Regions from separate parts of the Colwellia sp. PAMC 21821 genome, predicted to be linked through region 1. Evidence: predicted binding sites of a transcription regulator. Region 1 holds the regulator's gene; each other region holds the start of a gene.
What was found. Region 1 encodes sigma-54, which starts transcription at its own class of promoters, with help from an activator protein. Its sites were predicted from a motif close to GTTGGCACGNNNNTNGNNT; they were not measured.
Positions count from the first base shown of each region.

Region 2: the regulator sigma-54 is predicted to act here: its motif matches at 1,342-1,360, upstream of A3Q33_RS20875 (PEP-CTERM sorting domain-containing protein).
Region 3: the regulator sigma-54 is predicted to act here: its motif matches at 1,569-1,587, upstream of A3Q33_RS08165 (DUF1328 family protein).
Region 4: the regulator sigma-54 is predicted to act here: its motif matches at 1,213-1,231, upstream of A3Q33_RS14875 (LiaF domain-containing protein).

Region 1 is NZ_CP014943.1:1,537,392-1,540,593, forward strand. Features, by position in the region: gene lptA (lipopolysaccharide transport periplasmic protein LptA) at 1-143, shown strand, start outside; gene lptB (LPS export ABC transporter ATP-binding protein) at 144-875, shown strand; gene A3Q33_RS06500 (RNA polymerase factor sigma-54) at 936-2,444, shown strand; gene hpf (ribosome hibernation promoting factor) at 2,480-2,767, shown strand; gene ptsN (PTS IIA-like nitrogen regulatory protein PtsN) at 2,797-3,202, shown strand, end outside.
Region 2 is NZ_CP014943.1:3,606,757-3,609,958, forward strand. Features, by position in the region: gene A3Q33_RS15235 (DUF2986 domain-containing protein) at 1-25, shown strand, start outside; gene A3Q33_RS15240 (AAA family ATPase) at 63-554, shown strand; gene A3Q33_RS20875 (PEP-CTERM sorting domain-containing protein) at 1,529-2,131, shown strand; gene A3Q33_RS15250 (crotonase/enoyl-CoA hydratase family protein) at 2,523-3,202, opposite strand, start outside.
Region 3 is NZ_CP014943.1:1,933,841-1,937,042, forward strand. Features, by position in the region: gene A3Q33_RS08150 (SDR family oxidoreductase) at 1-109, opposite strand, end outside; gene A3Q33_RS08155 (MAPEG family protein) at 185-607, opposite strand; gene A3Q33_RS08160 (hypothetical protein) at 1,088-1,336, opposite strand; gene A3Q33_RS08165 (DUF1328 family protein) at 1,347-1,523, opposite strand; gene A3Q33_RS08170 (DUF8692 domain-containing protein) at 2,060-2,848, opposite strand; gene A3Q33_RS08175 (SdrD B-like domain-containing protein) at 3,037-3,202, opposite strand, start outside.
Region 4 is NZ_CP014943.1:3,512,527-3,515,728, reverse strand. Features, by position in the region: gene A3Q33_RS14885 (HlyD family secretion protein) at 1-512, opposite strand, end outside; gene A3Q33_RS14880 (MarR family transcriptional regulator) at 509-994, opposite strand; gene A3Q33_RS14875 (LiaF domain-containing protein) at 1,287-1,937, shown strand; gene A3Q33_RS14870 (Nramp family divalent metal transporter) at 2,085-3,202, opposite strand, start outside.

The DNA.
Region 1 (3,202 bases):
AAGTTAGCGGCAGTAAAATCACTTATAATTTTGACACCGAATATGTCAATGCTGAAAGCCTAGATAACGCTAAAGTAGAAACGGTATTACAGCCAAAAAATAAAACTGAACTGCCTAAAAAATCTAAGGACAAGCAAGAGTAAATGTCAACTTCAACATTATCAGCAACCGGTCTTGCAAAAGCCTACAAAGGCAGAAAAGTCGTTAAAAACGTCAGTATGAAAGTGTCCGCCGGACAAATAGTTGGCTTATTAGGTCCCAATGGCGCGGGTAAAACTACCTCCTTTTATATGATTGTTGGCTTAGTCAATAACGACAGTGGCTCAATAGTGTTAAACGGTGAAGACTTAACCTTGTTGCCGATGCATGAGCGCGCGCGCAAGGGCATCGGCTATTTACCACAAGAAGCCTCTATTTTTCGCAAGTTATCTGTTTATGACAACATTATGGCTATTTTACAAACACGTAAAAGCCTAAGTGATGTTGAGCGAGAAGAAAAACTTGAACATTTATTAGAAGAATTTAACATCGGTCATATCAAAGATAACTTAGGTATGAGTTTATCTGGCGGTGAACGCCGACGTGTTGAAATAGCTCGCGCTTTAGCGGCAGACCCTAAATTTATTCTACTTGATGAACCCTTTGCTGGTGTTGACCCAATTTCAGTAGGTGATATAAAAAAAATTATCCTACACTTAAAAGAACGCGGCATTGGTATTTTGATCACTGATCATAATGTACGAGAAACACTCGATGTTTGTGAACATGCTTATATCGTTAGTCATGGTGAACTGATCGCTGAAGGTAATTCTAATCAAATACTTGCGAATCAACATGTAAGAGATGTATACCTTGGTGAACAATTCACGCTATAGTGAATAACACACTTAAGCGGTACAAAATTAATGTATTTCAACAGGGAAATGAAAACGTAAATGCGTCCTACTCTGCAACTCCGTATCGGACAACAATTAACGATGACCCCGCAATTGCAGCAGGCGATCAAGCTACTGCAATTATCGACTTTGGATCTCCAGCAAGAAATTCAAGAAGCACTCGAAAGTAATCCTTTACTTGAAATTGATGAATCTTTTGATAATAACTCTGAAAGTACCCCTGACAATTTAGAAGAAGCATACTCGGCAGGCGTTGGCGAAAGTAAAGAAATGGCCTCCTCCGATGGTAGCGAAGATTCTGCCCCCAGTATCGATGAAATTAGCTCCTCAGAAGGTTTAGCCAAAACCGATATTCCCGAAGAATTAAACAGTGATAGCACTTGGGATGATAACTTTAGTGCTAGCGCTAGCAGCGGCGGTGTTGGTCACGCATCAGAAGATTATACCTATCAGGGTGAAACGAAAGACTCACTACAAGACCACCTTATGTGGCAAATGCAACTCACGCCATTTAGCGATACCGACAGAACCATTGCCATCGCCATTATTGAAGCCATTGATGAAGCCGGCTATTTAACGGTGACCGCAGATGAGATCTTAGAAAGCGTTGGTATAGACGATGTAGAACTCGATGAAGTTGAAGTGGTACTAAAACGAATTAACGTTTTTGATCCCGTTGGCGTGGCTGCCCGTTCAATTCCTGAGTGTTTACTTATCCAGCTCAATCAATTTGCGAAAGATACGCCTTGGCTAGCAGAAAGTAAATTAGCCGTCACTGAGCACATTGACTTGCTTGGTAATCGCGATTATCGACAATTGATGCGTAAATTGCGCATTAAAGAAGATCAATTACGCGAAGTTATTCGCTTGATCCAATCTTTAGATCCTCGCCCGGGTGATAGCGTCATAAAAAGTGAAGAACAATACGTAATTCCTGATGTCTCCGTTGAGAAGAAAAATGGTCGTTGGACGGTAGAGCTCAATCCCGATACAGCACCTAAATTATCAGTTAATCAACAATATGCCGCCATGTCTAGGTCAATGAAATCATCTGCTGATAGTCAGTTCATTCGCTCGAATTTACAAGAAGCAAAATGGTTTATCAAAAGTTTAGAAAGTCGCAATGATACCTTATTAAAAGTTTCAAATTGCATTGTACAACGCCAACAAGGTTTCTTTGAACATGGTCCTGAAGCTATGCGACCTATGGTGTTAAATGATATTGCAGAAGCTGTAGACATGCATGAATCAACCATTTCTCGTGTTACGACACAAAAATACATGCACACACCGAGAGGCATTTTTGAGCTTAAATACTTTTTCTCTAGCCACGTAAGTACTGAAAATGGCGGTGAGTGCTCTTCAACAGCTATTCGTGAATTAATTAAAAAACTCGTCGCTGCCGAAATACCCGCAAAGCCATTAAGCGACAGTAAAATCGCAGATATATTAGCTGAACAAGGTATAAAAGTAGCGAGGAGAACCATTGCCAAGTATCGAGAGTCGCTCTCTATACCGCCGTCAAATCAACGTAAAAGCCTATTGTAGGCAGTCTTATTCACCAAAAAAGAGGAATGAAGCATATGCAAATTAATCTTACTGGACACCATGTCGATGTTACCGACTCATTACGTGATTATGTTAATGGCAAGTTTGAAAAGCTAGAACGTCATTTTGAGCATATCAATAATGTACATGTAGTATTAACCGTAGAAAAATTGAATCAGATTGCCGAATCTACTGTGCACTTAAGTGGCTCAGAGGTTCACGCGAAGGCCGAGCATAATGATATGTATGCATCAATTGATGCATTAATTGATAAGCTAGATCGCCAAATCCTGAAATACAAAGGCAAAATTAACAAACATTAGCGCCAAGTCGCTTTAGGTTTTATAAGTTTATGAAGTTGCAAGACATTTTATCCCCGGACTGCACTATTTGTGCAGCACCGGGTTCCAGTAAAAAACGCATTCTAGAATACTTAAGTAGCCTGGCCGCCGATAAATTGGCTGACCATGACACATTTCAGCTATTAGAAAGCCTAGTTAAGCGTGAAAGAATGGGGTCAACTGGCATAGGTAATGGCATTGCTATACCGCATGGTCGTTTGGAAAATGCTACACAGCCCATTGCCGTGGTAATAACGACAGAAGAAGCAATTGATTTTGACGCTATTGATCATCGCGCAGTTGATATTTTTATTGCCTTATTTGTGCCTGAAGAAGAATGTCAAAACCACCTCAGTACATTACAGAGCATTGCAAAAATTTTTCGCGATAAGCAATTTTGCAAGCAAGTACGTAAAT
Region 2 (3,202 bases), 2.1 Mb from region 1:
TGTTGCTAATAGCGAAAAAAAATAAGGTCTAATTTATTACTATGTTGGAAGCGAGTTGTGACGTGAAAAGAATTGTAATTTTTGGCAATTCGGCATCAGGTAAGTCTAGCTTGGCAAAAGCTCTCGCTGAACATCAGCAACTTGCTCATTTAGATTTAGACACCTTAGCCTGGCTTCCAATCACAGATAAATCACCTATGCCGCATCGTCAAAGTGTCGATATCTCTGTCAGTGAAATAGACCGTTTTATTAAGCAAAATAACCAGTGGGTGATAGAAGGTTGCTACAGTGATTTACTCATCCACACGCTAGATAAGTGCAGCGAAGTAATATTCTTAAACCTACCAATTAAACTTTGTATTAGTAACGCTAAAAACCGTCCTTGGGAACCGCATAAATATAAAACCAAAGCCGAGCAAGACGCTAATTTAGCTATGCTAATTGATTGGATATCGCAATATGAACATCGCACAGATACCTTTTCAAAAACTGCCCATAAAAAGCTTTATGATGAGTTTTTGGGTGAGAAAAAACAACTTATCGATAATCAATAACTTCATCTTATAAGTCGTCATATATTTTCGTGAAATTACTTATGAAGAACCCGTGAAACGGTCGTAATATTAATTATTATTATGGCAGTTTTGAGCATATTATAGCCATTAATCGTATTAGATTAAATGAACACTTGTGCGCTAAGCGGAAGCTCTGGTCACTCGTTTATCCTATTTATGAATATCATTGAAGGTAAAAATTAATTAATACGAGGTATTGGTATAGAGTGATGTGGAATAAAAATTACAAACCTGTATAACTGAGATTAACAGCTTGAATCTGCATATTTGTTAAAATATGGTAAATATCGTTATTACTGACACTTTTACTTTAATTGTTGACACTATCAATATTTAGATGTAAAAATAAAAAAAAACAATGACTTACATCTGTTCTCTATTTTAAATTCAAGTAAATGACAAGGTCTATCATTTTGCATTCTTTGATTTTCTGATTAAAGTTATTTTAGCTTATCTAAGTTACATAGGGAGTGAATAAATAATGGCGGATCAGCATAATACAAGACCTGACCCCGTAGGCTTTACTAGTAATGAATATTTCAACAGTAAATTAAAGCACTAACTGGCAGGCGTATGTTGCCAAAAAAACAGAAAAAATCCGAATAGCCTCCACAGATTTAACGCTAAGTTTTACTTTGCCCCCCCCGATTTTTACACAATTTTTAGTTGGTTTGCCAAAAACTTACTTTGTCAGGTTCTTTTACAACCTTGTATTGTTAAAAAAAATTGATGTTTCTATGTGTATAAAAGTAATGAAAATAATATATTTAGCATGATTTATGCATTGTGTCCTTCTTGAAGCCTTTCGCAACATCCTGCTGTTTATTTTAGCTGTATAATTTGATAGTGCTAATGAGTTTTCAGTTGTAACTAGTTATGTAGTAAAGAATGTTATTACATAATTTACCCACCGCATACTCGCGGGTCTGATCACTTTATGTTAAGGAATAAACATGAAATTCAAATTATTTAAAGCCTCTTTTTTAGGCTTACTATTGACCATTAGTAATTATGCAAATGCATCTTTAATCTCTTTTGAGTTTAACAGTACCGATTCGACACTTACTTATGAATGGACCATTGAATCGTCTCAACCGGTATACAATATTAATTGGGGAATTTACTATCTTGCTGAAATTATTACGACACTCGATGGTATTAGCACAACACAAGATGGTTCTTTTGGGGCTTTAAGTATAGGTGACGATGTGTTGAGTTCAGGTCCTCCTGGTGCGAGAATATCCAATGGTGGTTTTGAATTATTCAAACATATTCCTTTACCTAATGGGGGGTTTGATATTCAAGGGTTTTTCGTCGCGGAAGGTCAAGTGTTATTCAGCAGTAGAATCATGGGGGATGCGGATTTCCAGGGGGGGAGTGCGTCGTTTATAGACAGTCAGTTTGATTTAATTAAAGATACTAATCCAAATTTACCTAATTTTGTAGATACTCAGAATGGCACTTTAAATATCAAAGTTCCAGAACCCTCTACTTTAGCTATTTTTGCATTAGGCTTGATAGGTCTAGCATCACGTCGATTTAAGAAACAATCTTAGGTTGGTTTCATTAATGTCGAAATTGAGTATAGAATGCGGCATGCCTGAATAAACCGATGTAAAACAATGTTATCGATTATCATCAAAAAGCATTTGCCAGTTTGGTAAGTGCTTATGGCTCTGGCGGTTATACGCAAAAGCAGGTCGGCGACTACTTTGGTTTGCATTATTCTCAAATTAGTCGCATTGTCGCAAAGTACAAGACCTGACCCCGTAGGTTTTACTGACCCCGTAGGTTTTTTTGGCAAAACGGACTGTTTATTAAAATAAAAACGCTTTTCTTAAACTAGAATGACATCAATCTCGTTTGTAAAACACCGAAAATGTAAAAATAGCCGATATCATGCGTAATGCTATTGCACAAATATTGTTGATTTTAATAGTGCCTAATCTACCACTTCTTGCGCGTTAAAAATGGCTTATGCTGTTCAGCGTCATGAGTTTGATTATAAATTTTACGGTGTACATTTTTTCCCATTAAAATTCTGATTTGATAGTAAGACTCTCTAAATAACGCCCAGCCTTTACTACCTTTCCAACTTTTGTTGTATAACTTTTTATTTGCCGCAATCGCATCTGGAGATTGTGACATTAAGGAAAGCGCGAAAACTTGTGCATCGGCTAGTGGCGTTGCTGTTAATTCAGTCACTAGATTTAAAGCTAATGCTTGTTCGCCAGTAAACATCTCTGCTGTCATGGCGAGTTTTTTTGCTTGATCAATCGGCATAAGGTCGCGCAGTGCTATTGTGCCGCCCATATCAGGTATTAAGCCCCATTTACCTTCTAGAATCGATAGCGAGCTGTCTGGCGTGGCAAATCTAAAGTCGGCGCCTAAAGCAATTTGTAAACCGCCACCCCAACAGCGCCCTTGAATAACACAAATTACCGGTACAGGAATAGTTTGCCAACCGGTTGAAACCACTTGCGCTAAATTAGACCGCCAAGGCAAAACTTTAAAGAGTAGTTTTAGCATGTTCATAGGTGATTTCATGATGGACTTTACGTCTAAGCCGGAACAAAAATCGTCACCATTACCTGATACGATAACCGCACGAATTTCACGGTTTTTAC
Region 3 (3,202 bases), 400 kb from region 1:
TACTTTTATCACGAACAAGCGCAACCACATCATTACCATCATTTAGCATAAGTTGAGTAAGTTTTTTTCCAATTTGACCACTTGCACCAATAATTAATGTTTTTTTCATTTTATTTCCTTGCGTTATGTATCTACGACATCTATTTACCACTTAAATTTAAATAACGTCGTGATTTAATAAAACTTAATAATGCATTAACCTTAGTCCAATCAATACCAACATAATTACATTGGCAATGACACCCATTAAGAAGAAGTAACTGCGAGGGCTCGGATTTTTTTCGGTTGCAATAGCATAGTACAACACCATATGGATAATTCTCGAGGCAACATAAACCCATACGCATATCGCAAAAATGGGGCTTTGAAAGTTAAGAACAAAGGCGAAAAGCACGGTACTTACGAATAGTGTACTGTTCTCTAGTGTGTTGTGATATGTACGATGGGCTCTAAATATAAAGCTATCGTGAGATAAGTTTTCGTCCATTTTCCCAGGGATGGCATTTGGTTGCTTTGCCTTGCTATAGGTAGCCACCGCCCACTGAACAAGCACCATCACTAAGTATAGGTAAAACCCCAAATATGCCGAATTACTCACTGCAATCATTATCTTTCCTTATTATCTATTTGTGAATATTAAAAAGCAATTATCATACCGAACATAACTAACTGATATTAACATATATATAGTTCTATCATTATTAATGTCATATAGAAAATACAATCACAGTTGTAAAAAATACTTGCATACTTTGGTACAAATAATTACTCCTTAAACTCCAATTTTCTATCTTAGACTTTCAATATAATTCAAGTAAGGACCCTATTTATAAGCACCATGTTATTCTACAAAATTAATTATTATGCTAGGTAAGCAGTAAAATTTGGAATAATAGTTATCAAATTAACGATAACATTGATTATAGTCGGTTAGGTATTCTAAAAGCAGTCGTACAATCTAAGCTATCTATTTTATGCTGGGAATGGAACTCTCATCGTTTACTCAATGAATAAAATTTGTTCAACAGTTAGCAATAAAAAAAGGCCTGTAAGGCCTTTTTATTTTTTAAAACTGACTAGCTAATAACTAACAATCAGTGTCTTTAGCATTTACGCCTTCTTTTGCGTCTTCACAAGCATCTTCAATGGCATTACCAGCATCCGTTGCCATGTCACCGACTTTATCGCCTGCGTCTTCAACGGCGTTACCAGCGTCATGTACCATTTTATCTACTTTTTCACCGGCTGTTTCAGCTTTGTCGTCACTACATGCAGCTAATCCAAATACTGCTACGAATGTGATAAGTGTTGTTGATAATTTTTTAATAAAAGTCATATTTATTTCCCTAAATTTTTGGTGATTTACCACGAATGGCATTGGCGATTAATGAGATAACCAACAACACAACGAAGATGAAAAATATAATTTTGGCAATACCTGCTGCTGCTCCTGCTATACCACCAAAACCAAATATCGCTGCAATGATCGCAACGACTAAAAATGTAAGTGCCCAGTTCAACATAGTATTCTCCTTTGATTTGTTTAGTTACAAACTACCACTAACTTAATGCTTTATTCGTGCCAACTATATAAAAAATATAAGTCATTGATAAAAATGAAATATAATTAATACCACGTCATTAATACATAATGCAATTTTTAGTTCATTGAAATATTTACAGACTAAGTCTGTATAACTTTCAGCAAAGAACAGTCACAAATGAACATCACAGAAAGATATTAAACAATTGAACTTATAAGTTCTTTTAGACAATATTAGCCAACTATCGAAATAAAAGTAAACTTAAACTAATATCTATATTACTTGATCTCAAGCTATTTGAAATTTTCAAAAAGAACGCTCAATTGAGCGTTCTTTTTGTCAACACAGATACTACTTCAAAACCTGGTCAGTACTTATCTCAATTTACACTGTGAACAGCATCATTTTCTATCTTCCTTATTATCAAACACGATAATAACTTCAACTTTATCATCGGTCTTGAATTTTTTTTCTAATAGCTTTTACTACTGAAAACAAAAAAATGTCTGGTTAATTTAATTCTCTGAGCCAACAAGTTTGAATTTAATACCATCTGCAACATATGCAAAATAAGACAAAAAGCCAATCCAGAGTAAGGTTGTACCCAGCATTTCTAAGAACTCTTCTACTACTTTAAATGTATGTGATACAAAATAGGCGCGCTCTATTTCAAAGTAGTCTTGAACTAATTTGTAGTAAGTGTCTACTTCATCTAGGCCTTCAACAAAATCAAGACTTTGAGCTACTATCCAACAACCAAACCCTAAAAAAAGATATCTAAACAGGTTTAATTTCCAAAACTCCATCCATAAAAATAAGGCTATAGCTAAACCGCACAATGCGAATATAGGGGCAATAAAGGTATGCCAAGAAAAAGAAGGGTTTTGCAATAAAAGGCCTACCACGTCGCCTTGCTCGCTATTACCACTTTTGGCCATTCGTTCTAATACACCACCCAACTTTTCATGGATTGCAGCAAAATCATCTATACCGATGAAGAGAAAAAACAAACCGATCAATATCCAGCCGCAAGTTTTAAAGGTAGAAATATGACGTTTTTGAACTGCAGCGATTAATAATACTGTTACTCCTAACAGTTGCGCTTGAATAGACGAAAACCAAGTAGGAATAGAATTTTCTCTAGCAACATTCCATATACGACGAAATTGTTTGTCACCCAAGACATCCATATAATTAAAAATATAGTCTAAAGCGACCAGGGTAAATTCAGAAAACAGACAAAACGTAAAAACAATTTTAATCCATTTTTGCATATTTATTTCTTTGATATTATCTTCGGTCATGATCTCTGTCAGCCCTTAATTGTTATAAAAATACAAGCCATCAAGTGTCGATTGATTGTAATCTAAGTTCTTCTTTTGTCAAATAAAACACTTATAAAACAAAAAAAAAGAGTACTCATTTGAGCACTCTTTTTACAACCAAAAAACAACTTTAATACTTCAGATGTTTTTCATCTGTTGCTTATTATTTACTTAACGCTTGTACCTACAACCACTCCGGTATTAGGTAATTTACAGCTAAATGAACCCTTAGTACCGCTCATGCCGTTTAATAACCAGCTATTGTTTAGGTTAGATTTATTATCATCTTTGCTGTTTGATGAACTGTCATCATCATCTTTAGATGAACTGTCA
Region 4 (3,202 bases), 2.0 Mb from region 1:
CGTGCTAACACAGCTTCAGCTAATTGCGCCGTTAACGCCGCTTCATTTGCTTTACTTGCCTCGAAATTAGCTCGAATACTTTCTAGCGCTTGCTCTGATATGGAGTTGTTTTTATAAAGCTTCTCACCTCTATTTTTTAACAGCTTTTGTTCATGTTGCTTAGCTTTTGCGGCGCTTATGTTCGCCTCAATCACTTTAACATTAGTATCGAGACGTTTATTTTGCAGCGTGGCATCATCAAGCAATAACTGCGCTTGCTCAAATGCCAAGCTATATGGACCTTGGTCTATGCTAAATAATACATCGCCAGCTTTTACTTGTTGGTTATTGCTAACTAACACTTTAGTTACTCGACCATTAATTTGTGGTGATATTTGTACTACAGGATGATAAACGCGAGCTTGTGGCGTTACGGGTAAATAAATATCGGCTATTAAATAGTAAATGAATACGAAAACGAACCCGATAAGGGAAAGTCTTACATAGCGCGAAAATTTCTCATCTGGTGTCATTTATTTGCCTTATTCTTAATATGATCTTCAATACAACTTTGGGCGTTTTTTTCCATTTTAATTAAGCCATGGGCCATAATGTCCAATTGTTCACTTGTGAAGCCACTATAGAGTTGATTTTTAATATCGGTTATTTTCTTTTTTAATGTCTGCAAGGTTTTACGACCTTGCTCGGTAAAGTAAATATTTTTACTACGTTTATCATGATCATCTACACACCGAGTGATGAGCAACTGCGCTTCTAATTGCTTAATGGTTCGCGTGAGTGACGGCATTTCTATACCTAAACTTTGTGCTAATTCAAGCTGCGTAACACCTTCTTTAAGCATATTTATATGTATTAAAGCGGTCCAACGAGATTGCGTTAAGCCAAGGGGTTCAACAGCAATTGTCACTACATCTCGACATAAACGATGTACACGTCCCATATTGCCGCACAGTGTTAAATCGAGTGATTCATAGAACGGAACTTGAGTGGTCATTATTACCTCTAACTACTTAGCGTGCTAACTAATAGGTTCAATACTAACATTAGTTAGCACGCTAAGTAAATGTAAAAGAGTTTATAGACATAATTAACTGGGTATTAAAGCAGCATAAGGTTGTTCAATAATTAACTGTTTTTACTAAATAATGGTGACTTTCACAGTAACTTAAACAATTTAAAATTATAACTAATTGTATTTTAATGATTTTAAAGTTTGGCTTTATCTTTGCTTATACTTACTACACAGACATTAATACAAAACAAAAATACCAGCAACGGAGTCACACATGTCAGTAATTCTTGAAGATCGACCCATTGAACAAGTACGAGAAGAAACCATAGATCAGTTAATATTTAACTATAGTCACGGCGTTATTTCTGCAGAAGCTTTCGAGCGCCGGCTTGATCAAGCGATGAGTAGTAACTCTCATCAAGAAATTATCGATCTCGTTGCTGATTTAACCTTAAAAGCAGACACTACATATAATGCTAATAAAGCCCATCAGTTTACCCCTAGTTACAGTAACGCAGACAGTGATGAGAATTTAAGCCTCAAAAGTATTTTAGGTAATATAGAGCGCAGCGGCCAATGGAGTGTTCCAAAAACCATCACGCTAAATAATATTTTAGGCGAAGCAATACTCGACTTTACCGACGCTATTTTTCAACATCAACACGTGACGATTAAATTAAATTGTATTTTAGGCAGTAATAAAATTTTTGTGCCTGATAATGTTAATGTGGTTTGCAAGTCTTATGGCATTATTAGCAGTATAGAAAATAAAGCCCCTTCCATGGCGACAAAGCAAGCACCTGTTATTACCATCGAAGGTCGAGTGGTATTAGGGTCATTAAACGTTGAGATTAAAAGAACCATTAAAGAGAAATTTATCGCCTTTGCTAATAATTTAAAAGGCGCTTTTGACGTCGAAAAATAATATGCGATGGTAAGTTATTGTTGTCTTAAGCCATTAAAAATAATTTAATAATAAAGTAACTTAAAAAGCCTATTATTTTACTTCAAAACGATAAAAGCCAATCATTCAGTTTGGCTTTTATCGTTTTGAATTGTTTGTGATAAATAACTACAACAAACCAAACGCTGACATTAAACTACGCCCGCCTAATAACAACGTGATAAAAATAACGCCAACACCTGCAATGTTCTGCCATAAATTATTACGGTAATTACCCATAACAGCTGTATTCATGATCCATAATAGAAAAACACTTACCAATGGTAAAAGGATCCCGTTCGCTACTTGGGCGAACCAAATAACAGCGACAGGTTTAAAACCAAGGCTACTAACGACAACACCAATAATTAAAATTACCATCCAGGTTAATCGAAAACCGAGCGCATTAAGGTGTTTGTCTAAATTTAAAATACCACTTAAGGCAAAAGCAGCCGCTAAAGGTGCTGTTATTGAAGATGATATTCCCGCTGCAAAGAGTCCAATTCCAAGAAATAGGCTAGCTGACTGACCAAATAACGGCTGTAGCGCAGGGGCAATATCAGCAGCACTTTGTAAGCTTATTTGCTTGCCAAAAAATGCAGAAGCAGCAGTAGAAAGAATAGCGACTGAGATCAAAGCGCCGAGCGGAATAGAGACAAATAAGTCTTTTCTTGCTGTCGGTATGTCTTTAACTGACTGCCACTTTGTACTAGCCGTAGAGGCATGTAAAAATAAATTATAAGGCACTACGGTAGTGCCAATCAGTGCAATAACCGTCAAGGTTGCGCCGGTAGGTAATTTAAATGCAACAAAACTGGTGATTAATTCGTGCCATTGAGGTTGGCTTAAAAAAAATGTCACAATAAATGCAACGCTCATCAAGCCAACTAATACGACTAAAGCCCGCTCAATTACCTTGTAACTTCCGGTAATAAGTAAAACAAAAGCACAAATTCCAATAACCAACGGAAATAAAGTTTCAACAAAAGTAACGGTCCAACCAAGCTGCTCTGCCACACTAACTAAACCTAAACTAGCGCCTGAAATGTTACCACTTTGGTAGGCTCCATTACCTATAACAATAGCACTGACAACAAGCACAACAACAAACGCTTTTATAAAAGGTTGTTTTATTGCCTGCCGTATATTTTCCCCTAAACCTTGTTGACTAACGATACCAAGTCTTGCCGCCATTTCTTGTAGAATTAACGTGGCAAACATTGCAAACAGCAAAGCCCATACAAGCG